One region of the Pseudomonas sp. MF08831 genome, then DNA from elsewhere that is predicted to be linked to it. Evidence: predicted binding sites of a transcription regulator. Region 1 holds the regulator's gene; each other region holds the start of a gene.
The links. The regulator FliA, encoded in region 1, starts transcription of late flagellar genes. The targets are predictions, from matches to a motif close to CTAAAGTTTNNNNNNNNNNNGCCGNTAA.
Positions count from the first base shown of each region.

Region 1 (10,341 bases):
CACTCGTCGTTAACCCCCGTCTACCTGTCAACTCTGACAGTAGCCAGCGCCGCCTGCTCGCGGTTCCATGGCGGCACACTGCACACAGGTCGTTGTAGAGATGCAGAGGGAGCGGTAATGGAAGCGGTAACGGGCACGATCAAATCCTATAGCCGGAAAACCGGGGAAGGCTTGATTGCACTGGATGGCGGCGATGAGCCGGTGCACGTGGATCTCAAGAGTTCGTGCGGGGTTTGGTTGAGAAAGGGCCTGCGGGTGCAATTTGCGAGGATCCATCGGCCCAAGGGCGTCTTCGCGGCGCATATCAAGATTATCTAGCGACCCGTGCGGGTCATGGAACCCGATCCAAGGAGAGCGGCAATGGCAACAGGCACAGTGAAGTGGTTTAACGCGGAGAAGGGGTTTGGTTTCATTACTCAGGATGGGGGCGGGTCTGACGTGTTCGTTCACTTTTCGGCCATCGTCAGTGAAGGGTTCAAGACGCTTGAGGAAGGTAAAAAAGTGAAATTCGACGTCGCCCAGGGGGCGAAAGGGCCGCAGGCTGAGCACGTTGAAGTCCTTTAGGCACAGGTTTTCGGTGCTGATGCTGGCGGCGAGGGTGAAGAATACGGTGGGGGAGCGGTGTACGAAGACTAGAAAGCGAGTCTCCTAGGGACAACCCCAAAACCGTCTCGGAAATTTCCTCGATAGCAGCAGATGTACACAGATCCAAATGTGGGAGCGGGCTTGCTCGCGAAAGCGGTATGTCATTCAGCAATGTTCAAGCTGAACCACCGCCTTCGCGAGCAAGCCCGCTCCCACATTTCTGAATCGATTGACACCCGGTAGGCGCGGTCGCTTGTTCGGTCATCTGAGCCTCAAAGCAAAAGTTGGAAGGCTTCTTGCAATACCGCCTTCAGGACGCGCTTCAGCGTCAAAACTTTGCTTCAAGGAACACGAGGAATACCGGTGGTAGATCGCTCTCAAATGCTCAACACGGCCCGTGGCACCCTGACTGATCTGTCGCGGGGCAACCTGGGTGTGCCGTTGTTGTTGCTGGTGATGCTGGCAATGATGATGTTGCCGATGCCGCCGTTCCTGCTCGACGTGTTTTTCACCTTCAACATTGCCCTGTCCGTCGTCGTGCTGCTGGTCTGCGTGTACGCCCTGCGGCCGCTGGATTTCGCGGTATTCCCCACCATCCTGCTGATTGCGACCCTGCTGCGCCTGGCGCTGAACGTGGCGTCCACGCGGGTGGTGATGCTCCACGGCCAGGACGGCCATGCCGCCGCCGGTAAGGTGATCCAGGCGTTCGGTGAAGTGGTGATCGGCGGTAACTACGTGGTAGGTATCGTGGTGTTCGCGATCCTGATGATCATCAACTTCGTGGTGGTGACCAAGGGTGCCGGGCGGATTTCCGAGGTGAGCGCGCGCTTTACCCTCGACGCCATGCCCGGCAAACAAATGGCGATCGACGCCGACCTCAACGCCGGCCTGATCGACCAGGGCCAGGCCAAGGCCCGTCGTCTGGAAGTGGCGCAGGAAGCCGAGTTCTACGGTTCCATGGACGGCGCGAGCAAATTCGTGCGCGGTGACGCCATCGCCGGCCTGTTGATTCTGTTCATCAACCTGATCGGCGGCATGGCCGTCGGTATCTTCCAGCACGGCATGACCTTCGGCGATGCGGGCAAGGTGTACGCCTTGCTGACCATCGGTGACGGTTTAGTGGCGCAATTGCCATCACTGTTGTTATCCACAGCCGCCGCGATCATGGTGACCCGTGCTTCGGGCTCCGAAGACATGGGCAAACAGATCAGCCGCCAGATGTTTGCCTCGCCCAAGGCGCTGGCCGTGGCCGCCGGCATCATGGCGATCATGGGCATTGTGCCGGGCATGCCGCATATCTCGTTCCTGAGCATGGCGGCCATGGCCGCTGGCGGCGCGTACCTGTTCTGGCGCAAGCAAAACCTGGTCAAGGTGCAGGCCCAGCAGGAAATCGCCCGCCAGCAGGACCTGCTGCCATCGCCGGCCCGCGCCCAGGAAACCAAGGAGCTGGGCTGGGATGACGTAACCCCGATCGACATGATCGGCCTGGAAGTCGGCTACCGCCTGATTCCGCTGGTAGACCGCAACCAGGGCGGCCAATTGCTGGCGCGGATCAAGGGCGTGCGCAAGAAGCTGTCCCAGGACCTGGGCTTCCTGATGCCCACCGTACACATTCGCGACAACCTCGACCTGGCGCCCAGCGCCTACCGCCTGACCCTGATGGGCGTGATCCTCGCCGAAGCCGAGATCTACCCCGACCGCGAACTGGCGATCAACCCCGGCCAGGTGTTCGGCACGCTCAACGGCATCACCGCCAAAGATCCGGCTTTTGGCCTGGAAGCGGTGTGGATCGAAGTCAGCCAGCGCAGCCAGGCGCAATCGCTGGGTTACACCGTGGTAGACGCCAGCACGGTGGTCGCCACGCACCTCAATCAGATTCTGTACAAGCACTCCCACGAGCTGATCGGCCACGAGGAAGTCCAGCAATTGATGGGTTTGCTGGCCAAAGCCTCGCCAAAACTGGCCGAAGAACTGGTGCCGGGCGTGCTCTCGCTGTCGCAATTGCTCAAGGTGTTGCAGGCCTTGCTCGCCGAACAGGTGCCGGTACGCGACATTCGCAGCATCGCCGAGGCCATCGCGAACAACGCCGCCAAGAGTCAAGATACCGCCGCGCTGGTGGCGGCGGTGCGGGTCGGATTGTCCCGTGCAATCGTGCAAAGCATTGTAGGGATTGAGTCTGAGCTGCCTGTGATCACCTTGGAGCCAAGGTTGGAACAAATATTGCTCAATAGTATTCAGAAGGCAGGACAAGGCCAGGAAGAGGGCGTTCTGCTGGAGCCAAGCATGGCGGAAAAACTGCAGCGTTCATTGATTGAAGCCGCGCAGCGCCAGGAAATGGCGGGTCACCCGGTGATTCTGCTGGTGGCGGGCCCGGTCCGCGCGATGTTGTCGCGGTTTGGACGTCTGGCAGTGCCGAATTTGCACGTTTTGGCTTATCAGGAAATTCCTGACAACAAGCAAGTGACTATTGTCGCGACAGTAGGGCCCAACGGCTGAGGTAGTGGGTTATGCAAGTTAAGCGTTTTTTCGCCGCCGATATGCGTCAGGCCATGAAACTGGTACGTGATGAGCTGGGCGCCGATGCCGCGATTATCGGAAACCGTCGTATTGCCGGCGGTGTCGAGCTGACGGCTGCCCTGGATTACACCCCCTCGGCGCTGGCGCCGCGTGTGCCGAACATGGAGCTCGAAGACGAGCTGCGCAAGACGGCCTCGCGGATTGTCTCGGCCCAGGCTGAATTGAGCATGCGCGGCGACAGCGATGCCAGCACCAACCGCCAGTTGTTCGCCGGCCTGCCGCTGACCGCTGCCGAGCCGCTGGTTGAACCGACCTTCAAAGAACCGCCACGTCCTGCAGCGCCGGCCCCGGCTGCCGCAGTCGACCAGCGCGTGTTCGACTCGATGCGCTTTGAACTCAACGGCCTGCGTGAGCTGCTCGAAGTGCAGCTGGGCTCGCTGGCGTGGAACCAGTTGCAAGGCAGCAAGCCGCAACAAGCCAACCTGTGGCGTCGCCTGCAACGCATCGGTCTGTCTGGCCCGTTGTCCCGCGACCTGCTGGCGCTGACCGCCGAAGTTGAAGAACCACGCCAGGCCTGGCGCATGTTGCTGGCGCACTTGGCACGCATGATCGTCACCCCGGAAATCGAACCCCTGGAAGAGGGCGGTGTGATTGCCATGGTCGGCCCGGCCGGCATGGGCAAGACCACCACCCTGGCGAAACTGGCAGCGCGTTATGTGCTCAAGTACGGCGCGCAGAATATCGCGCTGGTGAGCATGGACAGCTACCGCATTGGCGCCCAGGAGCAGCTCAAGACCCTGGGCCGCATCCTCAACGTGACGGTGACCCACGTTGACCCGGGCCAGTCGCTGGCCAATGCCCTCGACCCGCTGCTGCGCAAGCGCGTGGTGCTGATCGACACCGCCGGCCTGCAAGCCAGTGACCCGGCGCTGCGCATGCAGCTCGAAAGCCTGGCCGGGCGCGGCATCAAGTCAAAAAATTACCTGGTGCTTGCAACCACCAGCCAGAAACAGGTTCTTACCGCTGCATATCACAGCTACAAGCGTTGCGGCCTGGCCGGTTGCATCCTCACCAAGCTCGATGAAACCGCGAGCCTGGGTGAAGTGCTGAGCCTGGCCATCAGTCATGAATTACCGGTCGCCTACCTGACCGACGGGCCGCGGATCCCGGATGATCTCCATCTGCCGCGCCGTCATCAGTTGGTCAGCCGTGCTGTCAGCGTGCAAATGCAAGAAGAGCCTAGCGAGGAAGCGATGGCCGATATGTTCGCCGACCTTTACCACAACCCCGCCAAACGGGTCGGTTAAGGCCAGGATGAACACCATGAAATGTATCTACATCGATGGTCTGCAAGCGATTCACGCGGCCAAGCCATGTAGCCTGCGTCTAAGCAAGACAAGGTAAAGAAATAAAATGGGCAGCATGCATCCCGTACAGGTGATCGCGGTGACCGGCGGCAAAGGTGGCGTCGGGAAAACTAACGTGTCAGTGAATTTGTCCCTGGCCCTGGCAGAGCTTGGCCGTCGCGTCATGCTGCTGGATGCTGACCTGGGCCTGGCGAACGTCGACGTTCTGCTGGGGCTGACACCCAAACACACCCTTGCCGATGTGATCGAGGGCCGCTGCGAGCTGCGCGATGTGCTGCTGCAAGGCCCCGGTGGCATTCGCATCGTGCCGGCCGCCTCGGGCACCCAGAGCATGGTGCACCTGAGCCCGGCGCAGCACGCCGGCCTGATCCAGGCGTTCAGCGATATCGGCGATAACCTCGACGTGCTGGTGATCGACACCGCCGCCGGCATCGGCGAGTCCGTGGTCAGCTTCGTGCGCGCCGCCCAGGAAGTGCTGCTGGTGGTCTGCGACGAACCCACCTCGATCACCGACGCCTATGCCCTGATCAAACTGCTTAACCGTGACTACGGCATGAACCGCTTCCGCGTGCTGGCCAACATGGCCCAAAGCCCGCAGGAAGGGCGCAACCTGTTCGCCAAGTTGACCAAGGTCACGGATCGCTTCTTGGATGTCGCCTTACAATATGTAGGCGCAGTTCCCTATGACGAGTGTGTACGCAAGGCTGTGCAAAAGCAGCGTGCGGTCTACGAAGCGTTCCCTCGTTCGAAGTGCGCACTGGCGTTCAAGGCTATTGCCCAGAAGGTCGATACTTGGCCGTTGCCCGCCAACCCTCGGGGGCATCTGGAGTTTTTCGTCGAGCGATTGGTGCATCAGACGAGCGCAGGACCGGTGCTATGACATCCAGCGGCTACAACCTTTACAAAAAGTCGGCACGTGACAGCCAGGGCGAATTGATCGAGCGCTATGCGCCCCTGGTCAAGCGCATTGCCTATCACTTGCTGGCACGCCTGCCGGCCAGCGTGCAGGTCGAAGACCTGATCCAGGCCGGCATGATCGGTCTGCTCGAAGTGTCGACCAAATACGACGCGAGCAAAGGCGCGAGTTTCGAGACGTATGCGGGTATCCGTATCCGTGGCGCGATGCTCGATGAAGTGCGTAAAGGGGATTGGGCGCCGCGTTCGGTACACCGCAATACGCGCATGGTCAGTGACGCAATTCGCGCAATTGAAGCAAAAACCGGTCGTGACGCTAAAGATCATGAAGTTGCGGCCGAACTCCAATTGAGTCTCGACGATTACTACGGGATTTTGAACGATACCTTGGGCAGCCGCCTGTTCAGTTTCGACGACCTGTTGCAGGACGGCGAACACGAAGGGCTGCACGAGGACGGCGCGAGTGCTCATCTCGAACCGTCACGCGACCTGGAGGACGAACGTTTCCAGGGTGCGCTGGCGGAAGCGATTGCCAATTTGCCGGAGCGTGAGCGACTGGTGTTGGCGCTGTACTACGACGAAGAGCTGAACCTCAAGGAAATCGGTGAGGTCCTGGGGGTCAGCGAATCGCGTGTCAGCCAGTTGCACAGCCAGTGCGCAGCCCGCTTGCGGGGGCGATTGGGAGAGTGGCGCGCGCGCTGACAGGCAGTGTGGGGACACTGCAGACGCTACCGCGAAGGCTTCATGCCTTCGCGGGTTCGTACCGTGGTGCCCTGGGCAGTCCTTTTTGTGTAACGCCTGTTGATTGAAATGGCGCGTCCAGGTGCTGGGCGCGTTTAAGACTGCTTGGAGGTCGAATTGGACAAGAACATGAAAATCCTCATCGTTGATGACTTCTCAACGATGCGGCGGATCATAAAAAACCTGTTGCGTGACCTTGGGTTCACCAACACGGTCGAGGCGGATGACGGCATTACGGCGATTCCGATCCTCAACAGCGGGAGCATCGACTTTCTGGTAACCGACTGGAACATGCCGGGCATGACCGGTATCGACTTGCTGCGTCACGTGCGCGCCGATGAAAAACTGCGCAGCCTGCCTGTGTTGATGGTGACCGCCGAAGCCAAGCGTGAACAGATCATCGAAGCCGCCCAAGCCGGGGTAAACGGCTACGTGGTCAAGCCATTCACTGCACTGGCCTTGAAAGAGAAGATCGAAAAAATCTTCGAACGCATCGGTCATTGATGCTGCCACGGGGGAGCTATGGAGCATAAAGAAACGTCACAGGGCGACTTTGAGTCGACCCTGAAAAAGCATGCTCACCAGTTGGTCGAAAGCCTTGAAAAAGGCCAGTTCGGCGACGCGGTGCAGTTAATCCATGAGCTTAACCAGACCCGTGACCGCGGCCTGTACCAGGAAGTGGGCAAGCTCACACGCGAGCTGCACAGTGCGATCGTCAATTTTCAGATTGACCCGCACATGCCCCAGGCCGAAGAAATTTCGCAAATCACCGATGCCACCGAACGCCTGTCCTATGTGGTCAGGCTGACTGAGGCGGCGGCCAACCGCACCATGGACCTGGTGGAAAACGCCACGCCGCTGGTCAATGGCATGGCCACCGAAGCTCAGGCGCTCAGCGTTGACTGGGGCCGCTTCATGCGTCGTGAAGTGGGGGCTGAAGAGTTTCGTGAGTTGGCGCGTCGGGTTGACGCTTTTCTGTCACGCAGCGAGCAGGAAAACCGCACGGTTTCCAGCAACCTCAATGACATTCTGCTGGCCCAGGATTACCAGGACCTCACCGGTCAGGTGATCAAGCGCGTGACCCAATTGGTCACCGAAGTGGAAAGCAACCTGCTCAAACTGGTGCTCATGGCCGGCCAGGTAGACCGTTTTGCCGGCATCGAACATGACCGCGAAGCGATCCTCTCGGAAAAAGATCCACAAAAACATCTCGCCAAGGGTGAAGGTCCGCAGATTCATGCCGATAAACGTGAAGACGTTATGTCAGGTCAGGATGACGTAGATGACCTGTTATCCAGTTTAGGCTTCTAAGGAGCACCCACATGAGCTTCGGCGCCGATGAAGAAATCCTTCAGGATTTCCTTGTAGAGGCCGGCGAAATTTTAGAGCAACTGTCCGAGCAACTGGTCGAGCTGGAAAGCCGACCGGATGATGCGAACCTGCTCAATGCAATTTTTCGCGGTTTTCACACTGTAAAAGGGGGCGCCGGCTTCCTCCAGCTCCATGAGCTGGTGGAGTGCTGTCACATCGCCGAGAACGTGTTCGACATCCTGCGCAAGGGTGAGCGGCACGTCGACTCGGAACTGATGGACGTGATTCTCGAAGCGCTGGATGCGGTCAACGGCATGTTCAGCGAAGTGCGCGAACGTGCACCGATCACTGCGGCCACGCCGGAACTGCTGGCGGCCCTGGCACGCCTGGCAGAACCGGCCACGTCGGCGGCACCTGTGGCAGCGGCGCCTGAGCCGGTTGTCGAGGCTGAGCCGGATGTGACCGACAGCGAGTTCGAGCAGTTGCTCAACTCCCTCAGTGCGGTGAAGGCCGAAGCTGAAGCACCGCAAGCGCCCATTGCGCCTGCGGCGCCGACCAGCGAAGACATTACCGACGCCGAGTTCGAGTCCCTGCTTGACCAGTTGCATGGCAAGGGCCAGTTTGCCGCCGACGCCGTGGCACCTGCCGCTGCGCCGCAGGCACCAGCGGCGTCTGCCAACACCGACATTACCGACGACGAATTCGAAGCGTTGCTCGACCAACTGCATGGCAAGGGCACCTTTGCGGCCGAAGCCTTGCCGGAAGTCGCGGCCACCGCCACCGCCGCCGCACCTGCTGCCACGGCAGCACCGGCTGGCGACGGGCTGATCTCCGATCACGAATTCGAAGCCTTGCTGGATGAATTGCACGGCAAAGGCAAGTTCACCGAAGTGGCCCCGGCCGCCGCGGCGACTGCCACCCCGGTAGCCGCGAAACCTGCCCCAGCCAAAGCCGCCGCACCGGCCGCCGCCAAACCCGCTCCGGCCCCCGCAGCCGCCCCGGCGCCTGCACGGGCTGCCGCGGCGCCAGTGGCCGAGAAGCCTGCCAGTGAAGCCGAAACCACCGTACGGGTTGATACCGCACGCCTGGACGACATCATGAACATGGTCGGCGAACTGGTGCTGGTGCGTAACCGTCTGGTGCGCCTGGGCCTGAACAGCGGCGATGAAGCCATGCAAAAGGCCGTGTCGAACCTCGACGTGGTCACCGCTGACTTGCAGACCGCCGTGATGAAAACGCGGATGCAGCCGATCAAGAAAGTCTTCGGCCGCTTCCCACGCCTGGTTCGCGACCTGGCTCGTCAGCTTAAGAAAGAAATCAACCTGGAACTGGTGGGTGAAGAAACCGACCTCGACAAAAACCTGGTCGAGGCCCTGGCCGACCCGCTGGTCCACTTGGTGCGCAACGCCGTCGACCACGGCGTCGAAACGCCGGAAGAGCGCGAAGCCGCGGGCAAGTCCCGCAACGGCAAGGTGATTCTGGCGGCCGAGCAAGAAGGCGACCATATCCTGCTGTCGATCACCGATGACGGCAAAGGCATGGACCCGACGATTCTGCGCAATATCGCGGTCAAGCGTGGCGTGATGGACAAGGACGCCGCCGACCGCCTGACCGACACCGAGTGCTACAACCTGATCTTCGCCCCGGGCTTCTCGACCAAGACCGAGATTTCCGACGTGTCCGGCCGTGGCGTGGGCATGGACGTGGTGAAGACCAAGATCAGCCAGCTCAATGGTTCGATCAACATTTACTCGACCAAGGGCCAAGGCTCGAAGATCGTCATCAAGGTGCCGTTGACCCTGGCGATCATGCCAACCCTGATGGTGATGCTGGGCAACCAGGCGTTCGCCTTCCCGCTGGTCAACGTCAACGAGATCTTCCACCTCGACCTGTCGCGCACCAACGTGGTGGACGGCCAGGAAGTGGTGATCGTGCGCGACAAGGCATTGCCCCTGTTCTACCTCAAGCGCTGGCTGGTGGCTTCGGCCAAGCATGAAGAGCAGCGCGAAGGCCATGTGGTGATCTTGTCCGTGGGCACCCAGCGCATCGGCTTTGTTGTCGATCAACTGGTTGGCCAGGAAGAAGTGGTCATCAAGCCTTTGGGCAAAATGCTGCAGGGAACCCCGGGCATGTCGGGTGCGACCATCACCGGTGACGGTCGGATCGCGCTGATTCTCGATGTTCCGAGCATGCTCAAGCGTTACGCCGCACGGCGTATTTGATTCTGGTGGGGCAGGGCGGTAATGCCCGCCCCGCCTAACGGAGTGTTTATGGCAGTCAAGGTCCTGGTGGTGGACGATTCGGGTTTCTTCCGCCGCCGCGTCTCGGAAATTCTTTCCGCCGATCCAACGATTCAGGTGGTCGGCACGGCCACCAACGGCAAAGAAGCGATTGATCAAGCCATTGCGTTGAAGCCGGACGTGATCACCATGGACTACGAGATGCCGATGATGGATGGCATCACGGCTGTTCGGCACATCATGCAGCGCTGCCCGACTCCGGTGTTGATGTTCTCCTCGCTGACGCACGAAGGCGCCCGGGTCACCCTGGATGCGCTGGACGCGGGTGCCGTGGACTTCCTGCCGAAGAATTTCGAAGACATCTCGCGCAACCCCGAGAAGGTCAAGCAGATGCTGTGCGAGAAGGTGCACAGCATTTCGCGCAGTAACCGTCGCAGCCTGTTCAGTGCGCCGGCGCCGGCCCCGGTGGCAGCGCCTGCTGCGCCGACGTCGTCATTTGCGCGCCCGGCCCCTGCGCCCGTGGCACGCCCTGCGGCGCCGCCGGTGCGCGCCGCTGCACCGAGCGCGCATTCGCCTGCGCCCAAGCGCAAAGCCTACAAGCTTGTCGCTATCGGCACCTCTACCGGCGGCCCGGTGGCCTTGCAGCGGGTATTGACCCAACTGCC
Region 1 covers NZ_JCBCUX010000016.1:125,914-136,254, forward strand. The annotation lists gene AC19YS_RS27075 (S1 domain-containing protein) at 118-318, shown strand; gene AC19YS_RS27080 (cold-shock protein) at 361-564, shown strand; gene flhA (flagellar biosynthesis protein FlhA) at 967-3,081, shown strand; gene flhF (flagellar biosynthesis GTPase FlhF) at 3,093-4,409, shown strand; gene fleN (flagellar synthesis regulator FleN) at 4,516-5,349, shown strand; gene fliA (RNA polymerase sigma factor FliA) at 5,346-6,086, shown strand; gene AC19YS_RS27105 (chemotaxis response regulator CheY) at 6,255-6,629, shown strand; gene AC19YS_RS27110 (protein phosphatase CheZ) at 6,648-7,436, shown strand; gene AC19YS_RS27115 (chemotaxis protein CheA) at 7,448-9,658, shown strand; gene AC19YS_RS27120 (protein-glutamate methylesterase/protein-glutamine glutaminase) at 9,707-10,341, shown strand, end outside.

Region 2 (10,341 bases), on a different contig from region 1:
AACTGGCCCATGTTAGTGCGCTCGAACTCGTCGATGGACATCGAGATCGAGTACGGCTCCTGCCCCGAGGAGCAAGCGGCCGACCAGATACGCAAGCGCTGGCCCGGACTGGCCTTGATGGCCTCCGGCAGCACTTTGTTCTTGAGCACTTCGAAGGGGTAGGTGTCACGAAACCACAGGGTTTCGTTGGTGGTCATGGCATCCACCACCATTTCCTTGAGCCCACTGCGCGGCTGGCCCTGAATACGCTGGACCAACTCGCCCAGGGACTTGATGCCCTGCTGCTCCATCAGTTTGTTGAGACGGCTGGATACCAGGTACTGCTTGTTTTCACCGAGCAATATGCCACAGGCTTTTTCCAGGAAGATCCGGAACTGTTCGAAATCCAAATTACCCGTAGACAATGATACCGCCTCTTAAATCGTGTGACCGCCAGGGGAACTCCCCTTAGCCGTGATCTGCTGCCTTGATCCGGTCGACTACCCGGGATGCCAGGTCATCAGGACGGAATTTGGCCAGAAAGTCATCGGCACCGACCTTCTTGACCATCGCCTGATTGAATACGCCCGACAACGAAGTATGCAGGATGATATGCAGTTTTTGCATGCGTGGATCGTTGCGTATCTCGGCCGTGAGCGTGTAGCCATCCATTTCCGGCATCTCGATGTCGGAGATCATCATCAAAAATTCTTCTTCCGGCTTCTTGCCTTCGTCCACCAGCTTGCGCAGGTAATCCAGGGCCTGGCGACCGTCGTTGAGGGCCACCACTTCCACGCCGACGGTTTGCAGGCAACGGCTCACCTGTTTGCGCGCGACCGAGGAATCGTCCACGGTCAGCACGCGCAGCGAGATTGCCTTGTGCGCCGTTTCGGCGTCGACGACGCCCACCGAAATCGATTCGGATGTCGGTGCCACTTCTGCGAGGATCTTCTCCACGTCGATGATTTCCACCAACTGGTTATCGACCCGAGTCACCGCCGTCAGGTAGTGATCGCGCCCCGTGCCCTTGGGCGGCGGGTGGATTTCCTCCCAGTTCATGTTGACGATGCGTTCCACCGAGCGCACCAGGAAACCCTGGGTCTTGGTGTTGTATTCGGTAATGATCACGAACGGATTCTGGCGGTCCTGCAGCCCCGCAGAGCCGGTGGCCAAGGCCAGGTCAAGAATGGGGATGGTCGCACCACGAATGTTGGCCACGCCACACACCACCGGACTGGACTTGGGCATGATCGTCAGCTTGGGACACTGCAACACTTCCCGCACTTTAAACACGTTGATGCCGTACAGCTGCTTGCCGTCCAGGCGAAAAAGCAACAACTCCAGGCGATTCTGCCCTACCAGCTGTGTGCGCTGGTTTACTGAATCCATTACTCCTGCCATGCCCAGACTCCTACGCAAAAACCTTAGGGGTACGACGCGTACCCAACACTAAACGGCACGAGCTTTGCTATTTATTGATTTATGAACCTTAAAACGACAGTTTCCCGACGCATCCCACGCTACCGCAGAGTTGTCTGCGTCTGGCTGGCATTGCTTGCCTTGGGCGCAGGCACCACGGCCCGTGCAGATAATGTCACCTTGCCTGATCTCCTTATCGGCGTCACTCAAGGCTTTCTTGAATTCACTGTAGAAGATTATCTGACGACCACGCAGGCGCCGGGGCGTTATGAAATTCAGGTGAACCCGCTGGACCCGCGCCTGCGCATGCCCATGTGCGACAAGGAATTGACAGCCACGCTGGAAAGCCCCGCCCAGCCCATCGGCCGCGTGACGGTCAAAGTGCGCTGCGACGGTGCCTCGCCCTGGACCGTGTTCGTCCCGGCGCAGGTCAAACTGTTTCGTGATGTAGTGGTTGTCACACGTCCGCTCAAACGGACGGGCATCATCGGGTTTGAAGACGTTGCGCTGCGTGAACGGGATATCAGCTCGATCAATCAGGGTTATCTCACCTCGGTGGACCAGGCCGTCGGGCAAAAACTTACCCGACCAATGGTCACCGACCAAGTGATTACGCTGGTGCATCTGGAACAGGCTGAGGTGATTCGCAAGGGCGACCAGGTGGTGATTTCCGCCAGCAGCGGCGGGCTGACGGTAAAGATGCCGGGCGAGGCGCTGTCCAATGGCGGCATGAGCGAACAGATTCGGGTCAAAAACCTCAATTCCAATCGCGTGATCAAGGCACAGGTGATGGCGCCAGGCCAAGTCGAGGTCGCTTTATAGATCACTGGTATCAAGCGCCAGCTTTTCCTACACTGTGCGTTGGATGTCGACCTGTACAGGTTTATTGTCAATCGAGCCTAAAGTTTGTCCGGGTATGGCCGAAAACATGGCAAGCGTCCAAATACCCAGAGGTTTTTTTATCATGGTCATCGATTTCAGTCGTTTGAATAACACCCCGGCATTGCCCGGCAATACGCGCACCAGCGGTGCCAAGGACAGCGTAGAAGCCAAGGCCCAGCCAGCGCCCGCCAAGACCGAACAGGCCGGCGCCAGCCAGAGCGGGGAATCGGTTCACCTGAGCAATGAGGCTCAACAGTTGCAAAAGGTCACTGACTCGCTGCGCGACCAGCCGGTTGTCAATAAAGCCCGTGTGGCCGAGTTGAAACAGGCCATCGCCGATGGCAGCTATAAAGTCGACAGCAACCGTGTAGCCAGCAAGCTGCTCAACTTCGAAGCCGAGCGCTAGGCGAAGGCCTGCGCAGGGCTTTTGGACGCTTAAAACCCAAGGCCAGCCATGCACCACGACGAACATTTGCTTCAACTGATCATTGATGATCTGGCGCCGACGCAACATCTGCTCGAGCTGCTAAAGGAAGAATCCCTGGCCCTGTACGGCCGGGACATGCGCTTGCTGGAAGAAATCCTGGCGCGCAAGCAGTCGCTGATTGTGCTGCTTGAACAGCATGGCAAAAAGCGCAGCGAAATTCTTGTCAGCCTGGGCCTCCCGGCTGATCACGACGGCCTCGCACAACTGGCCAGCCACTCTTCGGTGGGCGATCAGTTGCTGGCGCAGAGCACCGCACTTAATCAATTGCTTGCCCAGTGCCAGGAAGCCAACCTGCTCAACGGTCAGTCGATCCAGCTGCAGCAAGCGACGACTGCCAACCAGTTGCGCATACTTCACGGCGGAGAACCCCCGGCGCTGTACAACGCCCAGGGTTCCACCTCGCGCCTGGTGAAGCCAAGCACCCGCAGCCAAGCCTGACAGTGGTTTACAGCGCGCCCTATCCAAGGCGCGCTACATGCTGGCAAAATGCCGGTTCTTGCGTGTAGTCGTATTTTGTCTGGAGATGGAAGAACCGTGTTCAACGCCCTTAATGCGGAAGATGCTCCGCAGCCACCCAAGGTGCTCGCCACGCCTCTGGAAATCGCCAGCACATTGCGGATGCTGCAAGAAAGCCATGATCCACTGATCATTACATTCCATGAACGCAGCCAGCGCTTTCAGAGCTACCTGGTGGACGTTGACCGGGACAGCAAGACGCTGATCCTGGACGAAATGATTCCGCGTGACGGTGAACGCTACCTCGAGAAGGGCGAACCTTTCCGCATCGAAGGCTTCCACGATGGCGTACGCGTCGCCTGGGAAAGCAACGGCACACTGACCATCAGTGAAAAAGACGGCCACCGCATCTACACCGGCAGCATGCCCGACGAGGTGGTCTACCACCAACGCCGCAATGCCTTTCGCGCGGCGTTGAAGCTGGCACAACTGGTCAGCATCGAACTGGGCGGCGAGAAGCTCAAGGCGCCGATCAGCGGCAAGCTCCTGGACATTTCCGCCACCGGCTGCAAATTGCGCTTTGAAGGCGACATTTCCGAGCGCCTGCAACTGGGCCAGGTCTATGACCGTTTTATTGCCGCCCTGCCCTTTGGCAGCATGACCACCTCTGTCGAGCTGCGTTACCTGCACTTCGAAGACAAGATCAACACCACCTTCGCCGGTGTGCGCTTTCACAACATGAGCGGGCTGGTGCAGCGCCAGGTGGAGCGGTTTGTGTATCAGCTGCAGCGCGAGGCGCGACGCTTTGACAAGGACGACGATCTCTAAGCGTTAACGATCGGGGCAAAAAAACGGGCAGATCCTGATGGGATCTGCCCGTTTTTGCATTCAGGGGCGCGCCCTGCTCAAATCGTGAGGGTGTTCCTCCGGCCCCAGAGGTTCCGGCGGGCCTTCGAAGGCTGGCTCGTCTGCGGTCGGCTGTGGATCAGCGTCAGGTTCAGGATCGGGCACGGTAGTCTGCATTTGCTCCTGCACCACCGCCTCATCTACCCGGGGATCCAGGCATGCCACCAGCGGCGAGCTGGACATGCTGTCAGGCATCGCCACGTGGTGCAGCGGCGCATCGTCCACTTGGTGCAGGTTGGTCACCGCCTTCGGCCGGATACGCCACACCAGAATCAACGCACACAGGCTGAAAAACGCATACAACATATGGCTGCCGAAGAGCTTCATGACCACGCCCGCCAGCAACGGTCCGACACTGGCGCCGATGCCGTAGGTGACCAGCAACATCGCGGTCAACGACACCCGCCGATCGCCCTCGACGTGGTCATTGGAGAACGCCACCGCCAACGGATAAAGGCAGAACTGCACCAGGGAACACAAGAACCCGGCCACGAACAGCACTTCCAGAGGCACCTTGGTCAGCAGCGCCAGCGGCAACGCCGCCACTGCCAGGCACAAGGCAAAACACCGAATCAGCAAGGCGCGGTCATAACGGTCCGACAGCCAGCCCAAAGGCCACTGCACCACCAGCCCGGCGAAAATGCAGCTACCCATGAACAGACCCACTTGCTCGGTAGTCAGGCCTTGCTGCGAAGCATAGAGCGGCGCCAGACCATAGAACGAACCGACGATCAGCCCCGCGCCCAGCACGGTACTAAGTGACTGAGGCACGCGCTTTATAAAGAAGCGCGGCTCCATTGGCGCAGGATGCAAAGGCGCCGGGTGAATGCGCCGGGTCATGGCGACCGGCACCAGGCACAGGGCGAAGCACAGCGCGACCAACATCAGCAGCTCGAGGCCGAGTTCCGGGTGCATCACCAGGATCAGTTGACCCAGCACCAGCCCAAGGTAGGAGGCAATCATATAACCGCTGAACACCACGCCACGCTGCTTGGCGTCCGCCTGCTCATTGAGCCAGCTCTCGATGACCATGTACTGGCACATCATCCCCAGGCCCACGATCATCCGCAGTACGATCCAGGCGGGCAGCCAGTTGATCAGGCCATGGCCCAAAACGGCCGCCCCGACAATCCCGGCGCAGGTGGCATAGGCGCGAATGTGCCCGACGCGAGCGATCAGGCGGTGCCCGATCTTGCCGCCCAGCACCAGGCCAAAGTAGTTAGCCGCCATCAGCGCACCCACCCACAGGCTGTCGACGTGGTCGGCTGCCAGGCGCAAGGCAAGGTAGGTGCTGAGCAGGCCGGACCCGATCAACATCATCAAGGAGGCGAAATAAAGGGCTCGAAAAGATTTCCAGATCTGGCGCATCGGCGTTCCGAGCGGCTCCTTGCAGTGAGAGTCAGGGCTATCGGCATGATAGTCCGGGGTTGCCGGGTCCGGACAGGCGATATCGGCTGTATCCGGGGAATATTTTGCATATGGCTCAGACGCTGCCTGGCCGTGTGCAAGGTACACAGTTTGCGATAAATACACCGCGCACCTGCTGTGAACCCTCAACGGCGGCAAGGTTCGACCGGTGTTCACCAAGCGCGCACAAAAAAGCCCCGCCAGAGCGCTCTGGGCGGGGCTTTTTCACAGGTGCTGAATCTGGTGTCCCAGGGCCGGTTCGAACGGCCAACCTTCCCCTTAGGAGGGGGATGCTCTATCCAATTGAGCTACTGGGACAAATGACAGCCACCGGACCAGGGGCGCGGCGACGGACGGCGTGCATGTTAACGGCCGAGGTAGGTTTTGTCATGTCGTCCGTTGGCTTTTTGCGCGTAGGCCTGTCCTTGTTCTGCAGAGCGCCGTCTGAGCCCGTAAAACCGGGGGATCCGTCTCCGTCGTGCAAAATGCACTCCCCCAAAATGCCAGCATTGCAAATTGCAACCTTACGGGCCATTAAAGTAGACTTAAGGCACTGATTTTATTGAAATAATAGTTTGGCACGAGACCTGCAATACTTCTCCTACAAAACCTAATCGGCCACGGCGTTAAGCGGAGAACATGACCATGAACAGTGCCCTTCTGTTAGCCCTCAACACCGTAGCCCTCGCTGCACTGGTGACCTTCCATTTTCAATCGACTGGCAGCAATGATCCTGCACATATCAGCCAGGCGGTGCCGCACCACTTGCAACAACGCCCACAATTGGCGGTGATGACGCCCAATGCACAATCGCCGGTCCACCTGACCCAGGGCAGTCAGGCCGCGCCAGCATCTGAACACTGGGTTTTCTGAGGGATCGTGAATGACTAAATCTGCCTGGCTGTTTTTGTGCCTGACCGTTGCAACCGGCATCGCAGGCCTTGGCGCCGATGCTCAAGATGCGCAAACCATTGCTTTTGTTGCTGCCGGTGTATGTGCAAGCCTGCTGCTGCTGACGCTCATCGTGGGCCGCAGAATCAAATTCGACCCCGTCTTGCGCTGATCCTTCCCTCCTGCTTATCCCCCTACCTTATGTCGCCTCGTGCTAGTAAATCGGCAAATTGCCACTAGTCTTAAACACGAGGGCAAAAGGCCATATTGCTATAGGATGTGCGGCCTCAAACCCCGTCGCGGCCTGGACTTGCGAGAAGTTCCTTTGCGGAATTACTCATTGAAAAGTTTTCAAACCAGTCCGCAAAAATGCAAATGAGTGCTGGCATAAAGCCTTTAGGCAGTTCAATATTTGTCACAGAATTGACGCCAAGGAACTGTCAAATCTGAGGCATGATGCGGCCTCTTTGTAATTCGGGTTGAACTTTGGTCGTGAGCCTTGTCTTAACACTCATCTTGCGGCCAATTCCAAAAACCGCTCCCCTGAACTAACCGGTTAAATATATGCGCCCATTGAAACAGGCAATTTATTCCAGCCGTACGGCTGACAAGTTCGTCGTACGTCTGCCAGACGGAATGCGGGAACGCATTGCCGAGGTGGCTCGCAATCATCACCGCAGCATGAACTCCGAAATCATCGCGCGCCTGGAACAGAGCCTTATTCAGGAAGGTGCGCTGGGCGAAGAGTTGAGCATGCGCCTGGACAGCCCCGAGCTGTCACTGCACGAACGCGAACTGCTGCAGCGTTTTCGTCAGCTCTCCCACCGCCAGCAAAATGCTCTCGTCTCGCTTATTGCGCACGACGTCGAGGCGGCCGCAGAAGCCAATTGATCTGCAGTTGAAAGCCGAAGCCAGCCATGTGCTGGCTTTTTTTTGCCTGCGATTTGATCAAGGAGTGTCGAGAACAGACAGCAAAGCGGGAGCAGAGGTGCTCCCGCCGAGGGGGATCAGAGCAGAAAGATCGTCGCCAGGCCCAGGAAGATGAAGAAGCCGCCGCTGTCGGTCATGGCAGTGATCATCACACTGGCACCCATCGCCGGATCACGCCCAAGGCGCGCCAGGGTCATGGGGATTAACACCCCCATCAACGCCGCCAGTAGCAGGTTGAGGGTCATCGCGGCGGTCATCACAACGCCAAGCGACCAACTGCCATACAGCAAGTAAGCCACCACGCCGATCACGCCACCCCACACCAGGCCATTAATCAGGCCCACGGCCAACTCTTTGCGCAACAGTCGCGAGGAATTGGCCGTACTCACTTGGTCCAATGCCATCGCACGCACAATCATCGTGATCGTCTGGTTACCGGAGTTGCCGCCGATACCCGCCACAATCGGCATCAGCGCCGCCAAGGCCACCAGCTTCTCGATCGAACCTTCGAACAGCCCGATCACGCGCGAGGCGATGAAGGCTGTGATCAGGTTGATCGCCAGCCAGGCCCAACGGTTATGCAGAGAGCGCCAGACCGACGCAAAAATGTCTTCCTCTTCACGCAAACCGGCCATGTTGAGGACTTCGGTTTCACTCTCTTCACGAATCAGGTCGACCATTTCGTCGATGGTCAAACGGCCAATCAGCTTGCCGTTCTTGTCGACCACCGGCGCCGAGATCAAGTCGTAACGCTCAAACGCCTGCGCCGCCTCGTAGGCATCCTCATCCGGGTGAAAGCTCACGGTATCGCTGGCCATCAAATCCGCAACTTTCTTGTCCGGATCATTTACCAGCAGACGCTTGATTGGCAGCACGCCCTTGAGGATGCCTTCGTAGTCGACCACAAACAATTTGTCGGTGTGACCGGGCAACTCTTTCAGGCGACGCAGATAACGCAGCACTACTTCCAGGCTGACGTCTTCGCGGATGGTGACCATCTCGAAGTCCATCAACGCGCCGACCTGGTCCTCGTCGTAGGACAGCGCGGAGCGCACTCGCTCACGCTGCTGGCTGTCGAGCGCTTCCATCAGCTCATGGACAACATCACGGGGCAGCTCAGGGGCCAGGTCGGCCAGTTCGTCGGCGTCCATCTCCTTGGCTGCAGCCAGGAGCTCATGATCGTCCATGTCGGCGATCAGGGTTTCACGGACCGAGTCGGATACCTCAAGGAGAATATCGCCGTCGCGGTCGGCCTTGACCAACTGCCAGAGGGTCAGTCGATCATCCAGCGGCAAGGCTTCGAGGATATAAGCAACGTCGGCGGAGTGCAGGTCATCGAGCTTGCGTTGCAGCTCGACGAGGTTCTGCCGGTGCACCAGGTTTTCGACGCGGTCGTGATGCGGACCTTCCTGGCGGTGCGTGAGGTCTTCGACCACGCGCTGGCGCTGCAGCAGCTCAATAACTTGAGCCAGGCGATCCTGCAGGCTGTCTTGTGTTTTCTTTACTTCTACTTCGGTCATAGGCGAACTCCACTCCCAGCAGCGGGGCACGCCGGAAGGATCAATCAGTCAATTCATGATTGGTAAAACGGGGTACTAAGTAACTACTGGGTAAGTCCATGGAGGTATTCCACAAGCCCCGGCGGGGCTGACGGGCGCAATGATACACCGTGCGTCCGGTTTAAACGTTAAAAAACTGGAAAGAACAAGCGCTTGCGAGCCAAAGCTGAGCATTGGCTGCATCTATGAACTGCGACGACACGGCGAATAAGGAAAACACATGGCACAGGAGAAAAAGATAAAATCCCACACAAACCCCAGACGGCAAAAAGCCCGCACTAGGCGGGCTTTTTGTTTGTATGGTGCACTCGACAGGATTCGAACCTGTGACCGCTCGGTTCGTAGCCGAGTACTCTATCCAGCTGAGCTACGAGTGCAAATTGTGTTTTTAGACCAGATCACAACTGGTTGAAGCCGAGTCACCTGCATTGCTGCAATTGACTCTTAAATGGTGCACTCGACAGGATTCGAACCTGTGACCGCTCGGTTCGTAGCCGAGTACTCTATCCAGCTGAGCTACGAGTGCATTTGTTGCCGCGCATTATAGGCCGTTCAATCTCTATGTAAAGCTATTTTTTCGAGTAATTTCAACAACTTACCGAAAAAACCAGATTGCAACGTACTAAGCAAATAATGGCGGAGAACGGGGGATTCGAACCCCCGACACCCTTTTGAGGTGTACTCCCTTAGCAGGGGAGCGCCTTCGGCCACTCGGCCAGCTCTCCGCAACACGGGGCGTATATTAACCACGTTCATCCCCGTTTGCAAACATAAAAAACGATAAAAATTAAAGGCTTGGTTCTTCGTCCTTCTCTTTCTTGATCCGCAGGTAAATTTCCTCGCGGTGGACCGCTACCTCTTTCGGAGCGTTAACCCCGATACGTACTTGATTGCCTTTGACGCCGAGCACGGTCACGGTGATTTCGCCATCACCGATAATCAGGCTTTCTGCGCACCGACGAGTCAGAATCAGCATACCTTTCTCCTCACGCATTTCAGTTCAGGAACAACAGTCTGCAAAAAAAAGGCGTTCGACCTACGACGTGAAAGCCGCAGCCCTAACGGCCTAAGTATTGTCGAGCACACGCAAAAGACCATGCGCCCCACAAAAAAATGAAAGGCGCGGTAAACCGCGCCTTCCTGGCATCGCATCACTCGCCCTGTCGGGCCGGAGCGTCCAGCTCAAAAGCGGTATGCAGCGCGCGTACAGCCAGTTCCAGGTACTTCTCTTCGATCACCACCGAGACTTTGATTTCCGAGGTGGAGATCATCTGGATGTTGATGCTTTCCTTGGCCAGCGCCTCAAACATGCGGCTGGCAACGCCGGCATGAGAACGCATGCCTACGCCCACGATCGACACTTTGGCAATCTTGGTATCGCCGACTACTTCACGGGCGCCAATCTCGCTCGCCGTGTTCTGCAGG
Region 2 covers NZ_JCBCUX010000001.1:497,684-508,024, reverse strand. The annotation lists gene cheR (protein-glutamate O-methyltransferase CheR) at 1-404, opposite strand, end outside; gene AC19YS_RS02405 (chemotaxis protein CheV) at 448-1,380, opposite strand; gene flgA (flagellar basal body P-ring formation chaperone FlgA) at 1,462-2,220, shown strand; gene flgM (flagellar biosynthesis anti-sigma factor FlgM) at 2,363-2,686, shown strand; gene AC19YS_RS02390 (flagella synthesis protein FlgN) at 2,735-3,205, shown strand; gene AC19YS_RS02385 (flagellar brake protein) at 3,302-4,051, shown strand; gene AC19YS_RS02380 (MFS transporter) at 4,112-5,497, opposite strand; tRNA gene AC19YS_RS02375 (tRNA-Arg) at 5,778-5,854, opposite strand; gene AC19YS_RS02370 (hypothetical protein) at 6,182-6,409, shown strand; gene AC19YS_RS02365 (PA3371 family protein) at 6,420-6,599, shown strand; gene AC19YS_RS02360 (Arc family DNA-binding protein) at 6,992-7,318, shown strand; gene mgtE (magnesium transporter) at 7,435-8,877, opposite strand; tRNA gene AC19YS_RS02350 (tRNA-Arg) at 9,217-9,293, opposite strand; tRNA gene AC19YS_RS02345 (tRNA-Arg) at 9,366-9,442, opposite strand; tRNA gene AC19YS_RS02340 (tRNA-Ser) at 9,551-9,641, opposite strand; gene csrA (carbon storage regulator CsrA) at 9,704-9,892, opposite strand; gene AC19YS_RS02330 (aspartate kinase) at 10,068-10,341, opposite strand, start outside.
Region 2: a site for FliA is predicted at 2,298-2,325, ahead of flgM (flagellar biosynthesis anti-sigma factor FlgM). Genes of this name have one in related genera too.

Region 3 (10,341 bases), on a different contig from region 1:
GTTTATGAACGACATGGCTGCACGCCTTGCCGGGCATGGCGTGAACGTATTGCGCTTTGGATTCCCCTACATGGCCCAGCGCCGCCTGGACGGCGGCAAACGTCCGCCGAATCCGGCGCCGAAACTATTGCAAGCCTGGCGCGAGGTGTATGCCGAGGTGCGACGCCATGTTGCTGGCCCACTGGCCGTTGGCGGCAAGTCCATGGGCGGGCGAATGGCCAGTTTGCTGGCGGATGAATTGGGTGCAGACGGGTTGGTGTGCCTGGGTTATCCGTTTTACGCGGTGGGCAAACCCGAGAAACCACGCACTGAGCATCTGGCCGGTCTGAAGACGCCGACGTTGATTGTGCAGGGTGAGCGCGATGCGCTGGGCAATCGGGCGGCGGTGGAGGGGTATGCGTTGTCGCCGAGCATCGAAGTGATGTGGCTGGTGGCGGGGGATCATGATTTGAAGCCGTTGAAGGCTTCGGGGTTTAGTCATGAGCAGCATTTGGAGGCTGCGGCGCTGAAGGTCTCCGAGTTTCTCGCCGGCCTTTAGGGCCTCATCGCCGGCAAGCCAGCTCCCACATTTGAATGTATTCACAAATAGAAATATGTGAACCCCATCCAATGTGGGAGCGGGCTTGCCCGCGATAGCGGTTTACCGGTTAAAACGCTCCACCAGCGAATACTGGGTATTTGCGGTATGCGTCAGCTCTTCACTCAACTGCGCCGAGTTCATCGCTTGCTCCGAGGTCTGATCCGCCAACAGCGCAATCGTGCTGATATTGCGGCTGATCTCTTCGGCCACGGCGCTTTGCTCTTCAGTGGCGGCGGCAATCTGCGTGGTCATGTCGGTGATGTTGGCCACCGCTTCACTGATGCCCACCAGCGCCTGATCCGCCTCCATCACGCGCGCCACACCTTCTTCGGCCTGGCGATGCCCGGCGTCCATGGTTTGCACGGCGGCAGCGGCGGTCTGCTGCAGTTTGGCGATCAGGGCATGGATCTGCCCGGTGGACTCGGCGGTACGCTGCGCCAGTTGACGGACTTCGTCAGCCACCACTGCAAAGCCACGGCCCATTTCGCCGGCACGGGCGGCTTCGATGGCGGCGTTCAATGCCAGCAGGTTGGTCTGGTCGGCGATGCCTTTGATCACGTCCACCACGCCGCCGATTTCATCACTGTCCTTGGCCAGCTGGGTGACGGTTACACCGGTTTCACCCACGGCGACCGACAGGCGCTGGATCGCTTCACGGGTTTCCCCGGCGATGTCGCGACCGCGACCGGTCAGGCGATTGGCTTCCTGGGTAGCGTCCGCCGTGCGCTGCACGTGGCTGGCCACTTCCTGGGTTGTCGCTGCCATCTGGTTGACGGCGGTGGCGACCTGCTCGGTTTCCACGCGCTGGCGTTCCAGGCCGCTGGAGCTGTTGTGCGCCAGGGTGTTGGACTGCGCTGCCTGATCGTTGAGGTGCTCGGCCGTATCCTGCAAGCGAGTAAGGCACGTCTTCAGACGCGCCTCCTGGCTGAGAATCGACATCTCCAGCCGCGCTTGTGCGCCACGGCTGTCGGTGTACATCTGCGCGATCAGCGGGTCGGACGTAGTCTGCTCCGCCAGGCGCAGCAGACGCTTGAGGCCGCGTTGCTGCCAGCTCAGGCCCAGCAGGCCCAGTGGCACCGACAGCCCCGCCGCCAGGGCAAAGCCCCAGTGGGAGTTGAGCGACGCACCGATCATGAAGCTGAGCTGGCTGACCAGAATAAAAGGCAGCCAGTCTTGCAGCACCGGCAGCCATTTGTCGCGCTGAGGCACGGCCGACTTGCCCTGGTTGATGCGTTGGTAGAGCGCTTCGGCCCGGCGAATCTGCTCGGCGGTGGGCTTGATGCGCACCGATTCGTAGCCGATCACCTGGTTGCCATCGAAAACCGGCGTTACATAGGCGTTAACCCAGTAATGATCGCCGGTCTTGCAGCGGTTCTTGACGATGCCCATCCATGGCAAGCCTTGTTTGAGCGTGGACCACATGTGCGCGAACACGGCCGACGGCACATCCGGGTGACGCACCAGGTTGTGCGGGGCACGGATCAACTCGTCACGGGTGAACCCACTGATTTCGACAAAGGCGTCGTTGCAGTAGGTGATCACACCTTTGGCGTCTGTGGTGGAGATCAACCGTTGCTGAGCGGGGAAGGTACGTTCGCGCTGGGTAACGGGTTGGTTATTACGCATGATTGTTCAATCCGCAAGGCTTTGATGGGGTATCGGCACGTTTCGGTAATTATTGAGGGAATTTTCTGAGCTGCGGTGGAGTCAGAGTCGCACACTGAAAAACGACAGCATCTGCGAAAGGTCTGTACCAGGGTGGGCTAAAGGTTTCGACGCCGGTTGAGCGGGTGAATAAGCGTGTCGGGAAGAAAAGTGACACGTTTCAGGCAGAAAGCGTTTTTATGGAGAAGAAAAATAGCTTTAGCTGTCGGATTAATCCGTGTTGTCCTAGACATAAATGACAATATAATTAAGAATATTAAGGCTAATTTGTACGAAAAATACTCTATTTCCCCCAAAGCGCCTCTGCGATCTGACCTTATATAGCTGAAAGTCTCTACGCTACTTTGTTTTCGAATTTGTCGCGCCGAGGGGGCGAGAGCGGCAGTCGACATGAAGTTGCAGTACGTAAAGGAGCTACAAAAAGTGACATTTGTTCCAGTTATTATTTGCGGCGGTGCGGGCAGCCGCCTGTGGCCTGTCTCTCGTTCAGCGCATCCTAAGCCATTCATCGAATTGCCGGATGGCGGAAATCTGATTCGCAAAACCTACGGGCGTGCCTTGGCGCTGGACGCAGTCAGCGAAGTGCTGACGATCACCAATCGTGATCTCTATTTCAAAACGCTCGATGAATACGGCGCACAAGCACCTCAATTCACGAACCTCAGTTTTGTTCTTGAGCCCTTTGGGCGTAATACTGCAGCGGCCGTTGCGCTGGCTGCTCAAGAAGTTGCGCGCACTCACGGGGCAGATGCCATCATGCTGGTGCTGCCAGCTGACCACCTGATCGGAAATCAAGCGGCGTTTGCCGATGCGGTTTCTACCGCCTCCGCGTTGGCCAAAGATGGCTGGCTGGTGACGTTTGGCGTAAAGCCGGAGTTTCCGGAAACCGGTTACGGATATATCCAGAAAGACAACGACAGCCCCCTCGGCAAAGGCTTCAAGGTCAAGCGCTTCGTCGAGAAGCCAGACCTGGAAACTGCCCAAGGCTATCTGGCGTCAGGTGAGTACTTCTGGAACTCCGGCATGTTCTGTTTCCGCGCCGGTACCCTGATTGAAGAAATGGCCCTCTGCGCACCGGATGTATCCAGTGCCGTAGACCTGTGCCTGGCAGGTTCCGGCACGATGACTGGCACCAGCCATCGCAGCCTGCACCTGGAGCCCGAGAGCTTTGCCAAGGTTCCGGATATTTCCATCGACTTCGCACTGATGGAACGCTCAAGCAAGGTAGCAACGGTGCCTTGTGATATCGGCTGGAGTGATATCGGCTCTTGGAACGCCATGAGCGAGCTGTCGCCAGCTAATGAGCAAGGTAACCGTGTTGAGGGTGAAGTCATTTTTCACGGCTCCTCCAATAACTACGTGCGTAGCCCGCGTCGTCTGGCAGCGTTGGTAGGGGTTGAGGATCTGATCATCGTCGATACGCCGGATGCACTGCTGGTCGCACACAAAGACCACGCACAAGACATCAAAGCGATCACGGCGCAGTTGAAGCAGAACGGGCATTGCTCGCACCTCGATCACACCACGGTCCGCCGTCCTTGGGGCGCTTACACGACACTGGAAGAAGACCAGCGCTTCAAGATCAAGCGCATTGTGGTCAAGCCCCAAGCATCGCTGTCACTCCAGATGCACCATCACCGGAGCGAACATTGGATTGTGGTGAGCGGCATGGCGCGCGTTGTTAACAACGATCGCGAATTTTTGCTCAACACAAATGAATCAACGTTCATCCCGGCAGGTCATACCCATCGCCTGGAGAACCCAGGTGTTATCGATCTGGTGTTGATCGAGGTGCAGAGCGGCGATTATCTAGGTGAAGACGATATCGTCCGGTTTGAGGATATCTACGGCCGGGTTGCTGGCTGATCAGGCGCCCGAAGAGATATGGCTAGTGGCTCGTGTTTTGCACTCTTAATGCTTGAAGCATGAGGGTTTGGAGCCGGTGGTAGGTGTTGCAGTAGGTCAGGCGTACGCCTGACCTTTTTTTCAGGAGTCAGCGATGTTGGGGTTGTTTAGAAGCCTTTGGGAGTACCGCGGCTTCGTCTGGTCGTCCATTCGTAATGAGTTCGTTGCCCGTTTTGCCCGAAGTCGTTTGGGCGGGCTGTGGATGATTATTAACCCGCTGGCGCAGGTTGCGATTTATGCGCTGGTGCTGTCCAACGTGCTGGCGGCGAAGTTGCCGGGTATTGATAATAAATATGCCTATGCGCTTTATCTGATGGCCGGCGTTCTGGCCTGGAGCCTGTTCTCTGAAATCATCGGTCGTTGCTTGACGCTATTCATCGATCAGGGAAACCTGATGAAGAAAATGCGATTTCCGCGCATCACTTTGCCGGTGATTACGGTGGGTTCCTGCTTGCTCAACTACGGGCTGCTCTTCGTGGCATTGTTGTTGGTTTTTGCGCTCCTCGGTCAGTCACTGAGCGTGCAAATTCTGTGGGTCATACCGCTGACGGTCGTCGTCACTGCCTTAGCGGTGGGTATTGGCCTGGTGCTTGGTATATTGAATGTATTTGTACGCGACACCGGCCAAGTTGTGCCTATTGTCCTGCAGGCCTGGTTCTGGTTTACCCCGATCGTTTACCCGGACAACATTATTCCCGACGATTTCAAAGGCTTGATGGACTACAACCCCATGTACCCCGTTGTCACTGCTTACCATGACGCGCTGGTACACGCGCGGATGCCGAACCTCGATGGGCTGATAGTTCCTACGGTTATTGCGATCTTGTTGATGTTGTTAGGCTTAATGATGTTCAGGCGTGCTGCGCCAGAAATGGTGGATGTGCTATGAGCCTTTTAAGTGTCAGCAACCTGGGCAAGGCTTACCGCGTTTATGCCTCAGAGTTTCAACGCATCGGTCGTTGGTTTGGCTTGCCAATAAAACCCAGTGAAGAGCACTGGGTAATGCGGGGGGTGAATTTTACAATACGCCCTGGCGAGTCTATTGGCATTGTGGGCCAGAATGGTGCGGGTAAATCCACGTTGCTCAAAATGATCACCGGTACACTGCAACCCACAGAGGGCAGTGTGCAGATCAATGGGCGTATCGCTGCCATTTTAGAATTAGGCATGGGGTTCACTCCGGAACTGAGTGGGCGCCAGAACGTATATCACTCAGCAGGCTTGATGGGGTTCAGCGCATTCGAGATCGAGGAGGCGATGCCAGATATCGAGGCCTTCGCCGAAATCGGTGAGTACTTTGATGAGCCGGTGAGAACCTATTCCAGCGGCATGCAAATGCGTGTTGCTTTCGCAGTAGCGACAGCGTTCAAACCCGATCTCCTCATCGTCGACGAAGCCCTTTCTGTCGGCGACAGTTACTTTCAAGCCAAGTGTTTTAAGCGCATCAAGCAATATCGCGATGAGGGCATGACCCTGATTCTGGTCTCGCACAGTGCTGATGACATTGTTCGGCATTGTGAACGAGCTATCTTGTTGAAGAATGGCCACGTCGAGCTTGACGGCCCTTCTCGGGAGGTCACTAACCGTTACCTGGATGAGCTGTTTGGCAAGAAAAAAGGCGCAGGGCACCAAGCCGATGTCGCCAGCCCAGGCCTCGTTCATGAAGACTTCTTGAACACCAGCGATGTGTTTGCCAGCCGTGGTGGGTACAACCCATCTGAATACCGATGGGGACATGGCGGTGCTTCGATTCTGGATTATTTGCTGATCGTTGACGGTGAGCGTTTTCCGTCACGTATCGAAAGCAACTCCAATGGTGATTTTTATTTCAAGGTCAAGTTTGATGCGGATTTTGAAAGTGTCGTGCCCGGGTTTTTGATCAAGACGCTGGACGGCATCTTTTTGTACGGGACTAACTCCTTTGTGTCGAGCCGGGGTCAGGCGGTCATTTCAGTGAAAGCCGGTGATATCAGGATGTTTAAGTTTTCTCTCCCGCTCAATTTGAATGCCGGAGACTTTCTCGTGTCGTTTGGTGTGTCGTCCGGTGACCCGCTGGCAGGCGACCTAATACCGTTGGATCGGCGTTATGATTCGGTTATGTTGAAAATCAGCAGGGCTGTTCAGTTTTGGGGGATTTCTGATATGGGCGCAACGTTTAATGTTGAGTATCAGGATGCGTTAGGCGTTGAGGTTGTTGTAAATGATTGAACAATTGGTAGCCGATTTACCTGAAGTTTATCAGCCGATCTTTGGCCATTCAGACCTTTCTGATCATGTGTCACGGCCGTGTGCAGACAGGCTGGACGTTATCGTTGGCATTTATGAGGCGCTGCAAGCCCATCTCGGCCGCCCCCTTAAAGTGCTGGACTTGGGCTGTGCCCAAGGCTACTTCAGTCTTAGCCTTGCCAGCCGAGGCGCGTCGGTTCGAGGTGTGGACTTTCTCGATAAGAATGTCGACGTATGTTCGGCGCTTTCAGACGAGCATTCCGAATTGGACGCCGTTTTTGAAGTAGGACGTGTTGAGGACGTTATTGACCGTCTTGAGTCTGGGCAATACGACCTCGTGTTGGGGCTGAGTGTTTTTCATCACGTCATTCATGAGCGTGGTATTGACGAGGTCAAGCGGCTTTTTCAGCGTGCTGCTGAGATGTGTGGTGCGCTGATTCTTGAGATTGCATTGCGAGAGGGCGACTTGTATTGGGCAACTTCCCAGCCTGAAGACCCTATGGTGTTGTTGGAGTCTGTCCATTGTGTTCGTGAAATGGCTCGCTGTCAGACCCACTTGACCAGTGTGCAGCGCCCTTTGTATTTCGCCAGTAACCATTACTGGACCGTGGAGGGTAAAGCGGGGAAGTTTGATACGTGGAGCACCGAGTCCCACGCGTTAGCAAAAAATACGCATGAGGGAACACGTCGTTATTTTTTCAGCGAACGAGAAGTCGTTAAACTTTATCGTTTCATCGGGACGCGTGCCGAACACAACCGTGTCGAGTTTCATCGAGAAAAAGCATTTTTGACCAGCGCACCGCTGGAATACCCGGTTGCCGAGGTCTTTGCAAGTTCTGAAAGTGAAAGCGAAGGCTGGGTGGTCATGCAGAGGTTCCAGGGCGACCTTTTGCTCGATGTATTGAATGATCCGTCCTTAGACCGAAAGAAGGTACTCAGAGAAGTATTGGATCAACTGACAAAGCTTGAGCTTGCTGGGCTGTATCACAGTGATTTTCGTGCTTGGAATATCGTCGTCACACCGGATTCAGGTGCGCGGGTTATAGACTATGGTGCGATATCTGAAGATTTCAAAGACTGTGTCTGGCCTCATAATATTTATTTGTCCTTTATGGTCTTTGTACATGAGTTGGCAACGGGGCACGTTGTTGATCCGGCGCCTATCCGGCAAATCACGATCGCGCCATTTAACTTGCCGCAGCCTTTTCGTAGCTGGGCAACGGGATTGTGGGTGGTGCCGGTACAGCAATGGAGCTTCCGACTCATGCTTGAGCATCTGGATGCTTTAAGTGAAGCATCCGCTGATGGTAGTGCAGAAAAGACAGAAGATCTTTGGATGCAAGCGATTGAAGAAGCGCTTGGTCAGCACAGTGGCTATATAAAAAACTTAGATGGCAAATTGCTAGGGAATAGTTACGAAATGGAAGCGCAACTTGAAAAAGTGCGAAGTCGCTTGGAGCAGGTCGCCGAAATCGCTTTTGATGCCCAAGGGGGGGTGAGGGATTTCGAGCGCCGTGCGATCTACAGCGAAACCGTTGCTGAGCAACAACGCCTTCAACTCCAGGAGGCGGGGTTTCGGATTCAATCAGCCGAGCGCCGCAGCCAGGAGACTGAAATAGCATTGCGGGAGAGTATAAATCGCGCAACGCAGGCGGAACTCAAGCGCCTGTCGGCTGAAGCGTTAAACGACGTATTGCGTGATCAAGCCAGGCAGGCAACTAACGAATTGCTGGAGCTTTATAAAGGGCATCAGCAGGTTGCGCTGCAATACGAAATGGAGCAACAGCGCCGAATAGCCCTTGAGGATCAGATCAAGGGGCTGGAGCATCGCGCTGGTGAACTGGAGATGGAGCGTGATTCACTGCGTGTGGACGCTGAAGGGGCTCACGCGCAGGTTGAATATCTGGAAGGTCATCCCAGGCATCTCGGTTTGCAGGTGGAGACCCTGACTGAACAGCTTCTGCGTTCGGAAGAGCACAAGCGTCACTTGGAAGCGGATCACCACTCCCATCGCGCGCGCGTAGGCGAGCTTGAAGCCCAGATACATGCGCTCAGCCACCGCCTCGATGCTGCCATGACCGATACTCATCACTGGTGGTTGAAAGCAGTCGCACACGAAGAGCACGTGAATGCATTGCTCAAAAGCACGTCCTGGAAAGTTACTTCGCCGCTGCGCCTCTGTATGAGAGCAGGAACCTGGTTGGTCAAGCTGCCCTTTCGCGCCGTAAAATTCGTGGTGCGCTCAGTTTTGATGAGGGCGCTACGTTTCGTACTTCGTCGGCCGGCTGTTCATCAACGGCTTAACCACGTTGTGAAGAAATATCCACGTTTCTGGGGACATTTAAGGCAGTTCGCAGTACATCGCGGACTTGTTGCAGGGCCAGCGCCGCAGCCGTCAACGAATGTGCAAGCGACGTCTGCAACGCCAGTCGAGGTCACTGTGGCAGCGCTGAGCCCTCGAGTATCCAGGGTTTATTCTGAGCTGAAAGCAGTTATAGAGCGTAAGGGTACTTACTGATGAGGATAGTTATTGATCTTCAGGGCGCTCAGTCTGAAAGCCGGTTTCGTGGTATTGGCCGTTATTCGCTTTCTTTGGCATTAGCTATCGCTAAAAACGCGGGTGATCATGAAATATGGATCGTTCTTAACGCGAGGATGCCGGAAAGCATTTTGGACATCCGGAACGCTTTTTCGGCGCTAATTCCCAAAGAGCGAATTCGCATATTTGACGTGCCTGATGACTTAGACTCTCCCTGGGTGCTATGTGCAGCAGAGATAGTCAGGGAAGAGTTTATTCGCTCGCTTGAGCCCGACGTGGTGTTGATCAGCAGCCTCTTTGAAGACCCGGGTGCCGGCGCAGTGACGTCCGTAGGGGCGATCGCTAACAGCCACAAAACGGCGGTTGTTCTTTATGACCTAATACCCTTGCTAAACAAAGATGTGTATTTGCCGACACAGGCGCTCCGAGACTATTACAGCAAAAAAATTGGCTGGCTAGAGCGTGCAGATGCTCTGCTTGCCATTTCTCAATCGTCTAGCGATGAGGCGGTAGAGTATTTAAATGTGTCGCGAGAAAATGTCCCGAATATTTCCGCTGCGATCGGAGCGCAATTTTATCCACGGGTTTTTTCGAAGCAAGAGGCTGATAAGTTTCTCCAGCGAATGGGCGTGCAAGAAAAGTTTGTTTTATACGCGCCTGGCGGCTTTGATCCGCGGAAAAACTTCGCTCGCTTGCTCGAGGCTTATAGTAGGCTTAAACCTGAGCTCAGATCGCATTATCAGTTGGTAATCGCCAGCAGGTTGCATGAACAGCAGCGGATCGAGTTGTTGGATCTCAAAGAGAAGTTCGGGTTCGAAATTCACGAGCTGGTCTTAACAGGTTATGTTGAGGACGAGGATCTGATCGCGCTCTACTCCTTGACATCGCTATTTGTTTTTCCTTCCACCCATGAAGGCTTTGGCCTGCCGGTATTGGAAGCGATGGCTTGCGGAGCACCGGTTATTGGCTCCAATTGCAGCAGTGTGCCTGAGGTTATTGGTCTGGACGAGGCGCTTTTTGATCCGCTGTCGGTAGCATCGATATCCGATAAGATCAGTGAAGTACTGAAAAGTGACTCATTGCGGCAAAGGTTGGTAAAGCATGCCGAGATTCAAGCAGCAAAATTTTCCTGGGATGAGTCCGCGCTCAAGGCTATCGCTGCTTTAGAACAAGTGGTAAGTGAGGTAAACCCAATAATACAGTATGAGTTTTCACAGCAGGCGTTGCTTGAGAACTTGGGGCGTTTACCTGACGCTAGGCCCACCGATAGTCAACTTGTTCAAGTAGCGAAAAGTATAGCGTTCAACATGCTGGGAGGGGCTGAAAAGCAACTGCTCTTAGACGTGTCCAGCATCGTTCAGTCGGACGCAAAGTCGGGTATACAGCGAGTGGTTCGCAGTCTTTTACAGGAACTGTTTAATTCTCC
Region 3 covers NZ_JCBCUX010000001.1:709,847-720,187, forward strand. The annotation lists gene AC19YS_RS03340 (alpha/beta family hydrolase) at 1-538, shown strand, start outside; gene AC19YS_RS03345 (methyl-accepting chemotaxis protein) at 641-2,206, opposite strand; gene AC19YS_RS03350 (mannose-1-phosphate guanylyltransferase/mannose-6-phosphate isomerase) at 2,669-4,111, shown strand; gene AC19YS_RS03355 (ABC transporter permease) at 4,245-5,039, shown strand; gene AC19YS_RS03360 (ABC transporter ATP-binding protein) at 5,036-6,358, shown strand; gene AC19YS_RS03365 (class I SAM-dependent methyltransferase) at 6,351-8,894, shown strand; gene AC19YS_RS03370 (glycosyltransferase family 4 protein) at 8,894-10,341, shown strand, end outside.
Region 3: a site for FliA is predicted at 2,236-2,263, ahead of AC19YS_RS03345 (methyl-accepting chemotaxis protein). Genes of this name have one in related genera too.